2 linked regions of the Rubrivirga marina genome follow. The protein of the gene in region 2 interacts with the protein of the main gene of each other region in a pairwise test. Links are inferred from orthologs where the notes say so. Each region holds a gene or a part of one and is shown on either strand. Other genes may lie near its edges.

Region 1 (4,400 bases), 1.9 Mb from region 2 along the record:
AAACGGCGGCCGTGAAGCTCGTCCGCGTCGGGCTGGCGCCGCGGCTCGAGGCCCGGTTCCTGGCCGAGCGCCAGATCCTGGCCCGGCTCGACCACCCGGCGATCGGGCGGCTCCTCGACGGCGGCGTGGCCGAGGACGGACGGCCGTGGCTGGCGATGGAGTTCGTCGAGGGCGAACCGATCACGGCCTACTGCGACCACCACACGCTGAGCGTCGACGCCCGGCTTGAGCTGTTCCGCTCGGTCTGCGACGCGGTCCAGTCGGCCCACCGGAAGCTCGTGGTCCACCGCGACCTCAAGCCGTCGAACGTCCTCGTGACGGAGTCGCCGGAGGGGCCGCGCGTCAAGCTCCTCGACTTCGGCATCGCCAAGCTCCTCGCCGAGGACGACACCGCGGCCGTCGAGACGGTGGCCGACCTCCGCATGATGACGCCGGAGTACGCCGCCCCCGAACAGGTGGCCGAGGGCGACATCACGACGGCGACTGACGTCTACGCCCTCGGCGTCCTGCTCTACGAGCTCCTCACCGGGCGCCGGCCGCACGCCGAGGCCGGCGGGCGCCACGCCATCGAGCAGGCGATCCTCGAGACCGAGCCGCTCCGCCCGTCCGACGCCGTCACGCACGCGACGACGGGCGAGGCGGCCCGTCCCACGAGCGAGCAGACCGGGTCGGGCGGGCTCCGGGCGACGTCGCCCGAGCGGCTCCGGCGCCGCCTCCGCGGCGACCTCGACCGGATCGTGATGAAGGCGCTCCGGAAGGAGCCCGAGCGGCGCTACGACTCGGCCGCCGCGCTCGGCGCCGACGTCCGGCGACACCTCCAGGGGCTCCCGGTCGAGGCACGGCCCCAGACGGTCGGGTACCGCGCCTCCCGGTTCGTCCGGCGCCACCGGACCGGCGTGGCCGTGTCGATCCTGTCGCTCGCGGTCGTCCTCGGCGCCGCCGGCGTGGCCCTCCACGAGGCCGACCGCGCGAGCGAGGAGCGCGACCGGGCCGTCCGCGCGACGACGCTCCTGACGGACCTCCTCGGGGACGTCGACCCGGACGAGACGGGCGGCCGGCAGGTCGCGGCCGTCGACCTTCTCGACCGGACGTCGGCCCGTCTCCGGTCCGGCCTCCGCGACGACCCGTGGACGCGGGCCTCAGTCGAGGCCGCCCTCGGGAAGGTCTACGGCAACCTCGGCCTGTTCGACCGCGCCGAGGCGCTCCAGCGCGACGCCCTCCGGGTCCGCGAGGAGCTCGGCGGCCCGGGCCACCCCGAGGCCCTCGAGAGCGCGGCCGACCTCGCGACGCTCCTCACGCAGAGCTCGCGGTATGCCGAGGGCGAGGAGATCCTCGAGCGCGCGCTCGCGAGCGGCATCGACGCGCTCGGGCCGACGGCGCCGGCCGTCGCGACGGTCCGCCGGGCCATGGGCCTCAACCTCGTGAGCCAGGGCCGGTTCGCCGAGGCCGAGCCGTACCTCCGCCGGGCCATGGCCGATGTCGAGCGCGAGCTCGGGCCGGACCACGTCGAGACGGCCCACGCGCACGCCGCGATGGGCGCGCTCCTCCGCCGCCAGGGCCGCCTCATCGACGCGGAGGTGGCCTACCAGCGCGCGGCCGAGCTCTACCGGACCCACTACGGGCCGGAGAGCGCCCGCCTCGGGAGCGTGCTCAACGAGCTCGGCGTCGTCGTCAAGAACCAGGGCGACTACCTCCGGGGCCAGACCTACTACCGACAGGCCCTCGGCATCTTCGAGGAGACCTACGGGGAGAACCACCCCGAGACGGCGCTCGCCCTCAGCAACCTCGCCCTCGTCTACAAGGACCGCGCGCTGATGACCGGCGACGAGGCGCTCCTCCAGCGGGCCGCACCGCTCCTCGACCGGTCGCTCACCACGTTCCGCCGGCTCCACGGCGACGACCACCTCCGCGTGGCCCACACGGAGGCCCACCTCGGCATGCTCGCGCTCGCCGAGGGCGACGCGGTCGCGGCCGAGGGCTGGTTCCGCCGCTCGCTCGCCACGCACGACCTCGCGCGCACGCCGGCCCTGCACTCGGCCCGGCCGTACCCCATGACAGGGCTGGGCACGGCGCTCGTCCACACCGGCCGCGCCGCGGAGGCCGTCCCGCTCCTCCGCGAGGCGCTCCGGGTCCGCGAGGTCTCGACGCCCGGCCACTGGCGGATCGCGGAGGCCCAGAGCGCGCTCGCGGAGGCCTACGTCGACCTCGGCCGGACGCTCTCGGCCGACTCCCTCCTCTCGCTCGCCGAGGCGCGCATGGTGCGCGGCGACGGCGAGTTCGGCCCGCTCCGGATCCTGACGCGACAGCGACGGGCCGCCCTCGCCGCCCGCGGCGGCTGACCGCCCCGCCGGGGCCGGCCGGGCTAGCGGTCGAGGCCGAGCGCCTCGAACAGCATCCGCCCGACGGCGTCGTTCGCGTGCCGACCGGCAAACTGCGAGGCGCCGGGCCCGAAGGCGTAGAGCCCGACGTCGACGGCCGTGTGGCCGCTCGTGGTCCAGCCGATCCCAGCCGGCTCGCTGATGAGGTCACGGACGACCGGGCCCAGTGCGTACGGGTCGCCGGTCGCGAGGGCGCCGCGAATCGCCTCCTCGGCGCCCTCGGGCAGGTCGTCGAGCGCGAGCCCCTCGCGGACGACGGCGACGGGGTCGCCGCCGGCTTGGAGCGCGGCGGTCATGGCCTCAAACGAGGCCGTCGCCGCCAGGAGTGGCGCGGGGTCCCAGGCGTAGATGCCATCCCGGCCGAGCGCCATTCCTCCCGTCTCGTGGTCGGCCGTCGAGACGACGAGCGTGGTGCCGTCGCGAGCGGCCCAGTCGAGGACGGCGGCCACGGCCTCGTCGTAGGCCAGGATGTCGCCGAGGTGCGCCGCCGGGTCGTTGGCGTGGCCGGCGTGGTCGATCCGCGAGCCCTCGATCATGAGGAAGAACCCGTTCTCGCGGCCGTCCGGCGAGCTCGCCAGCAGGTCGAGCGCCGTCGTCGTCATCTCGGCCAGCGACGGCTGGTCGGTCTCGTCGCGGTCGATCTCGTAGGCGAGGTGGCCGTCGGCGAGGAGCGCGGCGGCGGGCGTGGCGTCGAGCGCGTCGTACCCGTCCCGGTCGGTGGCGACGGCCCACCCGTCGGCGGCCATCGGGCCGGTGAGGTCGGTGAAGTAGGACCGGCCGCCGCCGAAGAGCACCTCGACGCCGGAGGCCGCGAGCTGGCGCGCGACCTCGGCCTCCTCGGCGCGGCTCTCGACGTGGGCGGCGAACGAGGCCGGCGTGGCGTGCGTGATCCGGCTCGTGGCGACGAGCCCCGTCGCGAGCCCGGCCGCCTCGGCCGCCTCGAGGACCGTCCGGCACGGCCGCCCGTCCGCGTCGACGGCGATGGCACCATTGTACGTCTTGAGGCCGCAGGCGTAGGCCGTCGCCCCGGCCGCCGAGTCCGTCACCCGGCTGTCGGACGACGACGTCTCGACGGAGCCGACGAGGACGCCATCGAGCGCGAGCGGGGCGCCCTTCGCCGCGGCCCCGAGCGTGGCCGAGGCCGGCCCGAACCCGTCGGCGATCATCAGGACGACGTTGCGAGGGGTCGCGTCGCCTGAGGCGGCGCGGGGGCGCTCGGGCGCGTCGGTGGCCGGCTGGGCGGTCGCGCACGCGCTGAGGGCGAGCGCCAGGAGGATCAGGAGGCGGTTCATGAGGGCGTCGGGGAAAGCCGTCGGTGTGGTGGGAGCCTCCGCCTCGACGCCGAGGCGGGGCGGGTGAGCGGCCCAGCGGTCGTCGCCGGGCCTTCCCTCCCTATCATCCTGAGCGGAGCCGCGCAGGGAAGGATCTCGTCGGACTCGCGCGCTCCGCTCATCGGGCCCATGAAGCCGACCGACACAAGATCCTTCGCTCCGCTCGGGATGACCGAAGAGGGAGCGCTTGGCCTGGGCGGGGGCACGTGGTCGAGAGCAGGAGCGCGACGGGTCGTGAGTCGTGAGAGCCTACGGACGGCGAACGCGCGGCGGTGAACCACCGTGTTGCCCCATCGGTCTTCGCCTGGAATCCGAGGCCGGCCGCCGGACGCGGGCGGGGCCGCCGTCTATTCTCCGGGAAGACCGAACGGCGGGCGCCGCGCCCGCGTCATCTCCGTCCTTCTCCCCTCCCCCTCCCAAGACATGAAGCTCACCGTGGTAGGCGCGGGCAACGTCGGCGCGACCGTCGCCGAGTGCGTCGCGCGCATGGACATCGTCCAGAACATCGCCCTCATCGACATCAACGAAGGCGTGGCCCAGGGCAAGGCCCTCGACCTCATGGAGGCCGCCCCGATCCACGGGTTCGACACCGTCATCGAGGGCGGGGCCGACTACGGGATCACCGAGGGCTCCGACGTCACCGTCATCACGGCCGGCCTCCCGCGCAAGCCCGGGATGAGCCGCGACGACC
Region 2 (8,321 bases):
CCGGGTCGAGGGGAACAGCGTGACCGTTCGTGGCCTCGCGATCACCGGGTTCGGCGGGCACGGCATCCACGTCGCGGGCGGGGTGAACGGCGTGCTCGAGGGGCTCCTCATCGGGACCGACGCCACGGGCGCCGAGGGGCTCGGCAACGGTGGCGACGGGATCCACGTCTCGGGCGGGAGCGGGCTCCGGATCGGTGACGAGGAGTCGACGCGGCGGCGCTCGGCCATCAACCTCGGCGTGATCTCCGTCTCGAACCTCCTCAACGGGCTCTATGTCCGCGACCCGGCCAACGCGACGCGGATCCGGGCCCGGCGCGAAGGACGGGCGGCCGCCGAGGCCCGGATCCTCAACATCAACGTGGCGGGCCTAACGGCGGGGCTCTTCGACGCGCTCGGGACGCCGAAGGCGCTCCCGAATGGACAGAACGGCGTGTGCCTTCTCGGCGCGCGCGGCGTTACGTTCCGGAAGCCGATCATCAGCGACGCGGCCCGGCACGCGTTCGAGGTCCTGGCCTCGCAGGATGTCCGGATCCTGGGCGGGCTGCTCGGCCTCCGCCGCCCGCAGCCGACCGCGGCCGCCCACATCGGGTCGATCGGGCAGAGCCTCGTCCGCGTGGTCGAGAGCCTCGGCGTGGCGGTCGGCTCGGGCTCCGAGGCGGACGGGCCCGTGCAGGGCGTCGGCTCGGGCGGGTGGTTCATGGACGTCGAGGCGTCGGAGGACGTTCAGGTGAGGAACGTCCTGGCGGGGATCACTCAGAACATCGACGCGATCGGTGGGCCCCTCGCGGCGCTCCTCCGCAACCGGGCCGGCGGGCTCCGCGTGTTCAACTCGCCGAACGTGACGGTCGGGCTGGAGGGCCTGGCGACGGTCTTCGCCAACAACGGTGGCGATGGCGGCCAGCCGCAGGCCGGCATCTTTGCGGCCGGCCCGTTCACCCAGAACTTCCGCGCGCTCGGCGTCCACCTCGGCACGACGCCGACCGGGCAGGCCGGCCTCGGCAACCTCGGCAGCGGCCTCGTCCTGGCCGACGGCGTCCGCGACGCGATCCTCGGAGGTGACTCGCCGCTCCAGCAACTCGTCTCGGGTGGCAACGGCGGATACGGATTCCTCTTCCGCGATCTCGCCGCGCCCGAGGGCCTCCGTCGCGCCGACGGGTCCGTCATCAACATCCTGTCGGGCACGCGGCTGCTGAGCGGCATCCTCGGCGGGCCGGTGGGCGGGACCGTCGGAGAAACGCTCCGTGTGCCGAACGCGCTCAGCGGGTTCTGCATGCTCCGGGTGCGAGGCGCCCTCCTCCGCGCGCTCAGCGCGGGGCCGAACGGTCGGCACGGCATCGAGATCCTCCAGTCCGAGGGCATCCAGATCCCGTCGGCCCGGATCGGGTCCCTGTTCGACAAGCTCCTCGCCTCCCCCGAGGACGTCGCGGCGCCCGAGGCCGACGGCGTCCACGTCGCCAACAGCGTCCTGATCTCGCTGGGCCAGCTTTCGGGCGGACCGCTGGGCTCGTTCCTGATCCACGGCGTCGGCGGGCGCGGGATGGCGTTCCAGGGCTCGCGTCAGATCACGGCATCCGGGGTCGGCGTCGGGAAGGCGCCGGTCGGATCATCGATGGCGGCCCAGATGCAGGCGCTCCTCGGGCCGGGGTCGGACGGCGGGTGGTTCATGGACACCGACGACGTCCGCCTCGACAGCCTGACGGTCCTCGGGGCCGGCCGACTTGACGGTGTGGGAGGCGGCCTCCTCTTCAACGGCGGGCGCTTCGCGCGGATCGCCCGGAGCCTGCTCGGCGAGCGGGGGCCGGGTGGCCTGCCGGCGCGGGCGAGCGCGGGCCCCGCCGTCCGCGTGACCGCCCTCGACAGCCTGCAGCTCCTGACGAGCCGGATCCTCGGGCACACCCAGGGGCTCGTCGCTCACCTGTCGACGGCGCTCCTCGACGGCAACACGTTCGAGGGGCAGGGCGACGGGGGCGCGGGCGACGCGGTCCAGCAGACCGGCGGGAGCGTCGAGGCCGTCCGCAACACGTTCATCGGGGCCGAGGGCGCGGCCGTCCGGATCGACGCGATCGGCGAGATGCTCCTCCGGTTCAACAACATCGCCGGGAACGTCATCGGGGTGCTCGCTGAGGGGAGCGGTGGGGGCCGCGAGGGCGGCGCACGGGTCCTCGCCCCCGACAACTGGTGGGGCGACCCGAGCGGGCCGAGCGGCGATGGGCCGGGCGCTGGCGACTCGGTCTTCGGCCCGGTCGACTACGGCGACTGGCTCACCGAGGCGGGCGGGGTCGTCGTCACGCCGTCGGCCTACGTCGTCGAGGCCGGCGACGGCGAGGATGTCGAGGTCACGCTCGCCTTCGAGAGCCCGTTCGTCGGCGACGACGTGGTGGACGTGACCGTGACCGACGAGCAGGGCTGGATCACGAGCGCGACGTCGTTCTCGATCGGTACGAGCGCGGAGCACACGCTCACGGCGACCGTCGGCGCGGCCGACGGCGACGCCGTCCGGATCCGCGCCGTCTCCCAGTCGGACCCAAGCCTCGCTGGCTCGGCGACCGTCCGCATCGTGCCGCCGGGCGGGTCGTTCCTCGTTGAGTCCGACTCGGAGCCCGGCGCCACGGAGCTCGACGCGCTCGGGGTGGGCACGATGGTCGCGGTCGGCGGGAAGATGGTCGTCAACCCCGGCGGGGCGAACGAGGAGGAGGCGACGGTGTCCGGGTTTGGGTCGGTACTCTTCGACGCGCCGCTCCGGTTCCGGCACCGCCGCGGCGAGCGGGTCGTCCCGGCGGACGCGTTCGCGGTGTCGTCCGAGCCCGACCCCGTCGAGGAGCTTCCGACGGCGCTGGCGGTCGCCGTCGCGCCGAACCCGGCCGGCTACCGCACGGTCGTCACCGTCGCGGTGCCCGGCGCCGGCCCCGTCCGCGCCGTGCTCTACGACGCGCTCGGCCGCGAGGTCGCGCGCCTCCACGACGGCCCGCTGGCGGCCGGCACGCGCGCGCTCCCCATCGACGCGTCGCGGCTCCGATCCGGCGTCTACGTCGTCCGCGTCGAGGCCGGCGGCGAGGCCGTGTCGCGCGCCCTCACCGTCGTCCGCTAGCCAGCTTCCCCCGCCTCGACGCCGAGGCGGGCGGGGACAAACGAAAGGGGACCGAGCGTCACCGCCCGGTCCCCCCGGAGTCGTCGCTGCCCGTTGCGCTAGCCGCGCCCGTGGCAGTGCTTGAACTTCTTGCCCGAGCCGCACGGGCACGGGTCGTTCCGGCCCACCGACTTGTCGACGGTCACCGGCGTCGCCTTCGCCGTCGGGTCGCGGTCGGCGGAGGACGGGGCCCCGTCGCCGCCCATCTGGGTGGCGTAGTCCGGTGTGGCCTTCTCCTGCGTCGCCGTGGCGCGGTTGGCGTCGAGGCGCGGCTTCGTGACCTGCGTCACGCGGCGGGCCGCCTGGCGCTGGCTGTCGCCCTGGACGAGCGGGCCGGCCTTGAACACGAGCCCGACGACCTCCTCGTCGACCGTCTGCACGAGCTCCTTGAAGAGGCGGAACGCCTCCATCTTGTACTCGATGAGCGGGTCCTTCTGGCCGTAGGCCCGGAGCCCGACGCCCTGCTTGACCTCGTCGAGGTCGCGGAGGTGCTCGGTCCACTTCTCGTCGATGACCGAGAGGACGGCCGCGCGCTCGAGCGCGTCGTTGATCTCCTGGCCCTTCGACTCGAGGACGGCGTCCGGGGTGACCGTCGCGCGGAGGACCTTCCGGCCATCGGTGAAGTCGACGAACAGCTTCTTGGGCCGCTTGTCCTCCTCCGCGTTCTCCATCATCTGCTTCGCCGACGTGTAGAACGGGCCGGCGAGGGCCGTCCGCTTGCGGCGGTAGTGGGCCGTAGCCTCGTCGAGGAGGTACTCCACGACGCCGTCCTCGCCGAGCGAGTGGGCCTTGGCCGGGTCCAGCTCGGGATCGAAGGCGAGGTGGCGGATCATCGACTCGCGGATCTCCTCGATGTCACCGTTGCCGAAGTGCTCGCTGACGACCCGCTCGACGAGCTCGCGGAGCATGTCGAGGATGTCGCCGCGGAGCCGGTCGCCCTCGAGGGCATGCATCCGGCGGTCGTAGATCACCTCGCGCTGGGCGTTGAGCACGTCGTCGTACTCGAGCTGGCGCTTCCGCGAGGCGAAGTGGTTCTGCTCGACCTTCGTCTGGCTCCGCTCGACGCCCTTCGTGAGCCACTTGTGGGTGAGGACCTCGTCCTCCTCCATCCCGAGGCGGTCCATGATCTTGGCCGTCCGGTCGTGGCCGAACAGCCGCATCAGGTCGTCCTCGAGGGACACGTAGAACTGGCTGAAGCCGGGGTCGCCCTGGCGGCCGGCGCGGCCGCGGAGCTGGAGGTCGATCCGGCGGCTGTCGTGGCGCTCCGTGCCCAGGATGGCGAGCCCGCCGAGTTCCTTGACGCCCTCGCCCAGCTTGATGTCCGTGCCGCGTCCGGCCATGTTCGTGGCGATGGTCACCGCGCCGACCTGGCCCGCCTCGGCGACGATCTGGGCCTCGGCCTGCGCGCGGCTCGCCTTCGCGTTGAGCACGTTGTGCGGGATCCCGGCCCGCTGGAGGAGCCGGCTCATCTGCTCCGACGTCTCGACCGAGGCGGTGCCGACCAGGATCGGCTGGCCCGTCTCGTGGATCTCCTCGATCCGGTCGAGGAGCGCCTTGTACTTGGCCCGCTTCGTCTTGTAGATGAGGTCGTCGTCGTCGTCGCGCGCGATCGGCCGGTTCGTCGGGACGACCACGACGGGGAGCGAGTAGATCTTGCCAAACTCCTCGGCCTCCGTCTCGGCCGTGCCCGTCATGCCCGCCAGCTTGGCGTACATCCGGAAGTAGTTCTGGATCGTGATCGTGGCGTAGGTCTGCGTCGCCGCCTGGACCTTCACCTTCTCCTTGGCCTCGATGGCCTGGTGGAGCCCGTCGGAGTACCGCCGGCCCGGGAGGACGCGGCCGGTGTGCTCGTCGACGATCATCACCTTGTCGTCCTGGACGATGTACTCCTTGTCCTTCTCGTAGAGCGTGTACCCGCGGAGGAGCTGGTTGACGGCGTGGATGCGCTCGCTCTTCTCGGCGTAGCTCGTGTAGAGCTCGCGCTTCGACTCCTCGGCCGCGTTGCGGAGCTCGCGGAGGTCGTTCTGGAGCTTGTTCTCGCGCTTCTCGGCGTCGAGGCTCGTGTCGGCCTGAAGCGACTCGATGAGGGCCGCCTTCTTCTCCTCGTAGGTCCGCTCGATCGTGGCGATCTCGGAGCCCACGTCGGGGATGACGAAGAACTCGGCGTCCGTCCCGGCCGAGCGCCCGATGGCCTCGCGGCCCTTGTCGGTCATCTCGATCTGGTGCTGGGCCTCGTCGAGCGCGAAGTACATCGGCTCGTCGACCTCCGGCATCCGCTTGGCGCTCTCGGCGAGGTAGACCGCCTCGACGCTCCGGATGAGCATCTCGACGCCCGTCTCGCCCTTCAGCTTGATGAGCTTCTTGTTGCGCGGGAAGCCGCGCTGGGCGCGGAGCAGCGCCAGTCCGGCCTCGTCACGGAGAGTCCGGGCGGTCTTCTTGTCGCCGGCCTCCTCGGCCGCGTCGGCCTCCTTTAGCTTCCGCTCGGCGTCGGAGACGTAGCCGGCCACGATCCGCTGCTGGTCGCGGACGAGCTTCTCGACGGCCGGGTTGAACTCCTTGAACTCGTCGATGCTCGCCTGGGGCACGGGGCCCGAGATGATCAGCGGCGTGCGCGCCTCGTCGATCAGCACCGAGTCGACCTCGTCGACGATGGCGTAGTGGTGCTTCCGCTGGACGAGCTGCTCGGCGTCGACGACGAACGAGTTGTCGCGGAGGTAGTCGAACCCGAACTCGTTGTTCGTGCCGTAGGTGATGTCGGCGCGGTAGGCCCCGCGGCGGCCCGGGCTGTGCGACGGGTGCTTGTCGATGCAGTCGACGGTGAGCCCGTGGAACTCGAAGATCGGCGCCATCCACTCCGCGTCGCGCTGGGCGAGGTACGGGTTGACGGTCACGACGTGGACGCCGCGGCCGACGAGCGCGTTGAGGTAGATCGGGGCGACGGACGTCAGCGTTTTGCCCTCGCCCGTCTTCATCTCGGCCACCTGCCCGCGGTGGAGCACGACGCCGCCGAGCAGCTGGACGTCGAACGGGACCATCTGCCACTCGACCTCGGACCCGCCGGCCTCCCAGCTTTTGCCCAGGTGCCGCCGGCACGTCTCCTTGATGACGCCGAACGCCTCGGGGAGGACGTCGTCGAGCACGTCCTCGACGGCGTCGATCCAGTCGCCCTCGAGGTCGTCGAGGCGGGCGTAGAGGTCCTGCCGCTCGCGGACCGTGAGGGTGTCTCCGGTCGTGGGGTCGGCGTCGGCGTCGTCCCCACCGGCGGCGAGGAGCCGGGCGCGGACGTCGGCCTGCTCGGCCTCGATGGGCGCGGCGGCCTCGCGGATCCTCTGGCGGAACGCCTCGGTCCGGGCCTTGAGCTCGTCGTCGGTGACGTGCTGGAGCCGCTCGGCGTGGTCGTTGATCTCGTCGACGAGGGGCCAGAGCTTCTTGAGTTCGCGCTCGTTCGAGTCGCCGCCGAAGATCTTCTGGAGAGCCTTGAGCATAGGGGGAGGTATCGAGCAAAAAGGGGCGCAGGGCCTCGGGCAAGGTACGTGCCGGCCCTGGCCGAACCCGTGAGAGACGGGCCGCACGGCGGCCCCGTTTCGCCCCGAACGCCGTATCCGCGCGTTCTTGGCCAGGTCGACCTCGAGCCCCACCGACGCCGGCCGGGTCACGGGTGAAGAAACGCCCGAGGCGGGCGCCCTCGTCCCCCTTCGCCCGCGATTCGCACGGGAGGGCGGTGCGGCGTGACCTACGGTCGGCCCGGGGCCGGCGTACCTTCGGGCCGCACCCCCGAGACGCCGAGCGCCCCTTCGAGACGGTCCAGATTCGCCCGCACGACGCCCCCCGGGCTCTCCCCGCCATGCGCGCCCCCCGTCTCCTCGCCGCCGGCCTCGTGGCCGGCCTCCTCGCTGCCGTGCCCGCCCTCGGGCAGGCCCGCACCCAGACGGCGTACGACCTCGTCCGCCTCGACGTGTCCGCGCGGCAGGCCGCGCTGGCAGGCCCCGCGGCCCGGCTCGACGCCGACCCGACCGTGGCCTTCGCCAACCCGGCCTTCCTCTCGTCCGAGGCCGACGGGACCGTGGCCCTCGGGTACACGAACCTCCTCGCCGACATCAACGCGGGGACGGCCGTCTATGCCCGCGACATGCCGTGGTTCGGCGGGTTCAGCCTCGCCGGCGGCGTCCGCTACCTCTCGTACGGCGAGTTCGAGCGGCGGACGAGCGCCGAGGGCGAACCCACCGGCACGTTCGGGGCGGGCGAGGCAGCCGTGACGCTGGCGACCTCCCGGGAGGTGCTGCCGCAGTTCCGCGTCGGACTGGCCGCCCATGGCCTCGTCGCCTCGATCGACGACGACCAGTCGGCCGCCCTCGTGGCCGACCTCGGGGTGAGCTACCACGTGCCGGAGGAGGGCTGGGTGCTCGGCGCGAGCGTCCACCACGTCGGCGCGCGGATCGCCGACCTCGGCACCGACCGCGACCGGCTGCCGCTCGACGTCCGGATCACGGCCTCGAAGCGGCTCCGCTACGTCCCGCTCACGCTGTCGGTCGCCGGCATGGACCTCCAGCGCTTCGAAGGACAGTCGGCCGACTCGTCGCTGGCGGTCCGGACGCTCGACCACCTCGCCCTCGGCGGCGAGCTCCAACTCGGGTCGTCGTTCGCGGTCCGCGCCGGGTACAACGGGCGGCGCGGGGCCGACCTCCGCTCGGGCGGGCGGCTCGACCTCGCAGGCGTGAGCGTCGGCGCCGGCATCGAGCTCCGGCGCGTCTCCGTCGACTACGCCTTCTCCAACTGGGGAGACTTCGGCGGGCTCCACCAGTTCGGCGTCCGGACTCGGCTCTAACCTCTGCGCGGTGCCGGCCGTCCCGCTCGGGGGATCCGTCGGGTCGGTCGAAGGTGAAAACAAACCACCTATGCGTAAACGGGCGGTACATCCCCGGTTTTTCCGATCTTACCCTCCCGTCATTCCCGCGTCCCTGAACCCACCATGTCGACCTCGCGGATCTTCTCGCTTCCCGCCCTCCTCCTCGTCGCAGCCCTCGGCCTCGCCGCCTGCGATTCCGCCGACTCGGCCCTCTACCCGGCCGACGCCCAGTCGGGCGAGGTCGCCCTCGCGCTCGGCGCCTCGGGCTCGCTCGACGGCCTCGCGCTCTCCTTCGACGAGGTCGTCGAAGACAGCCGCTGCCCCAGTGACGTCGACTGCGTCTGGGAG

Evidence for each region. Proteins that work in one complex are often made in the same cells at the same time.
Region 1: the proteins of secA (region 2) and BSZ37_RS16745 interact in binary tests that used the Escherichia coli proteins (3 or more experiments, as listed by UniProt). The link is inferred for Rubrivirga marina from one-to-one orthologs.

What each region holds. Positions count from the first base shown.
Region 1 is NZ_MQWD01000001.1:3,934,680-3,939,079, forward strand. What follows is about bases 1,517-4,400. They hold BSZ37_RS16745 (alkaline phosphatase), read right to left. Parts: upstream 3,671-4,400; coding sequence 2,363-3,670; downstream 1,517-2,362. Other genes in these bases: BSZ37_RS16740 (serine/threonine-protein kinase), read left to right, coding at 1,517-2,339; mdh (malate dehydrogenase), read left to right, coding at 4,133-4,400. Outside these bases: more of BSZ37_RS16740, read left to right, coding at 1-1,516.
Region 2 is NZ_MQWD01000001.1:2,063,495-2,071,815, reverse strand. What follows is about bases 2,987-7,006. They hold secA (preprotein translocase subunit SecA), read right to left. Parts: upstream 6,613-7,006; coding sequence 3,187-6,612; downstream 2,987-3,186. Other genes in these bases: porQ (type IX secretion system protein PorQ), read left to right, coding at 6,972-7,006; BSZ37_RS08495 (T9SS type A sorting domain-containing protein), read left to right, coding at 2,987-3,088. Outside these bases: more of BSZ37_RS08495, read left to right, coding at 1-2,986; more of porQ, read left to right, coding at 7,007-7,952; BSZ37_RS08480 (hypothetical protein), read left to right, coding at 8,097-8,321. UniProt on the Escherichia coli protein: Required for protein export, interacts with the SecYEG preprotein conducting channel.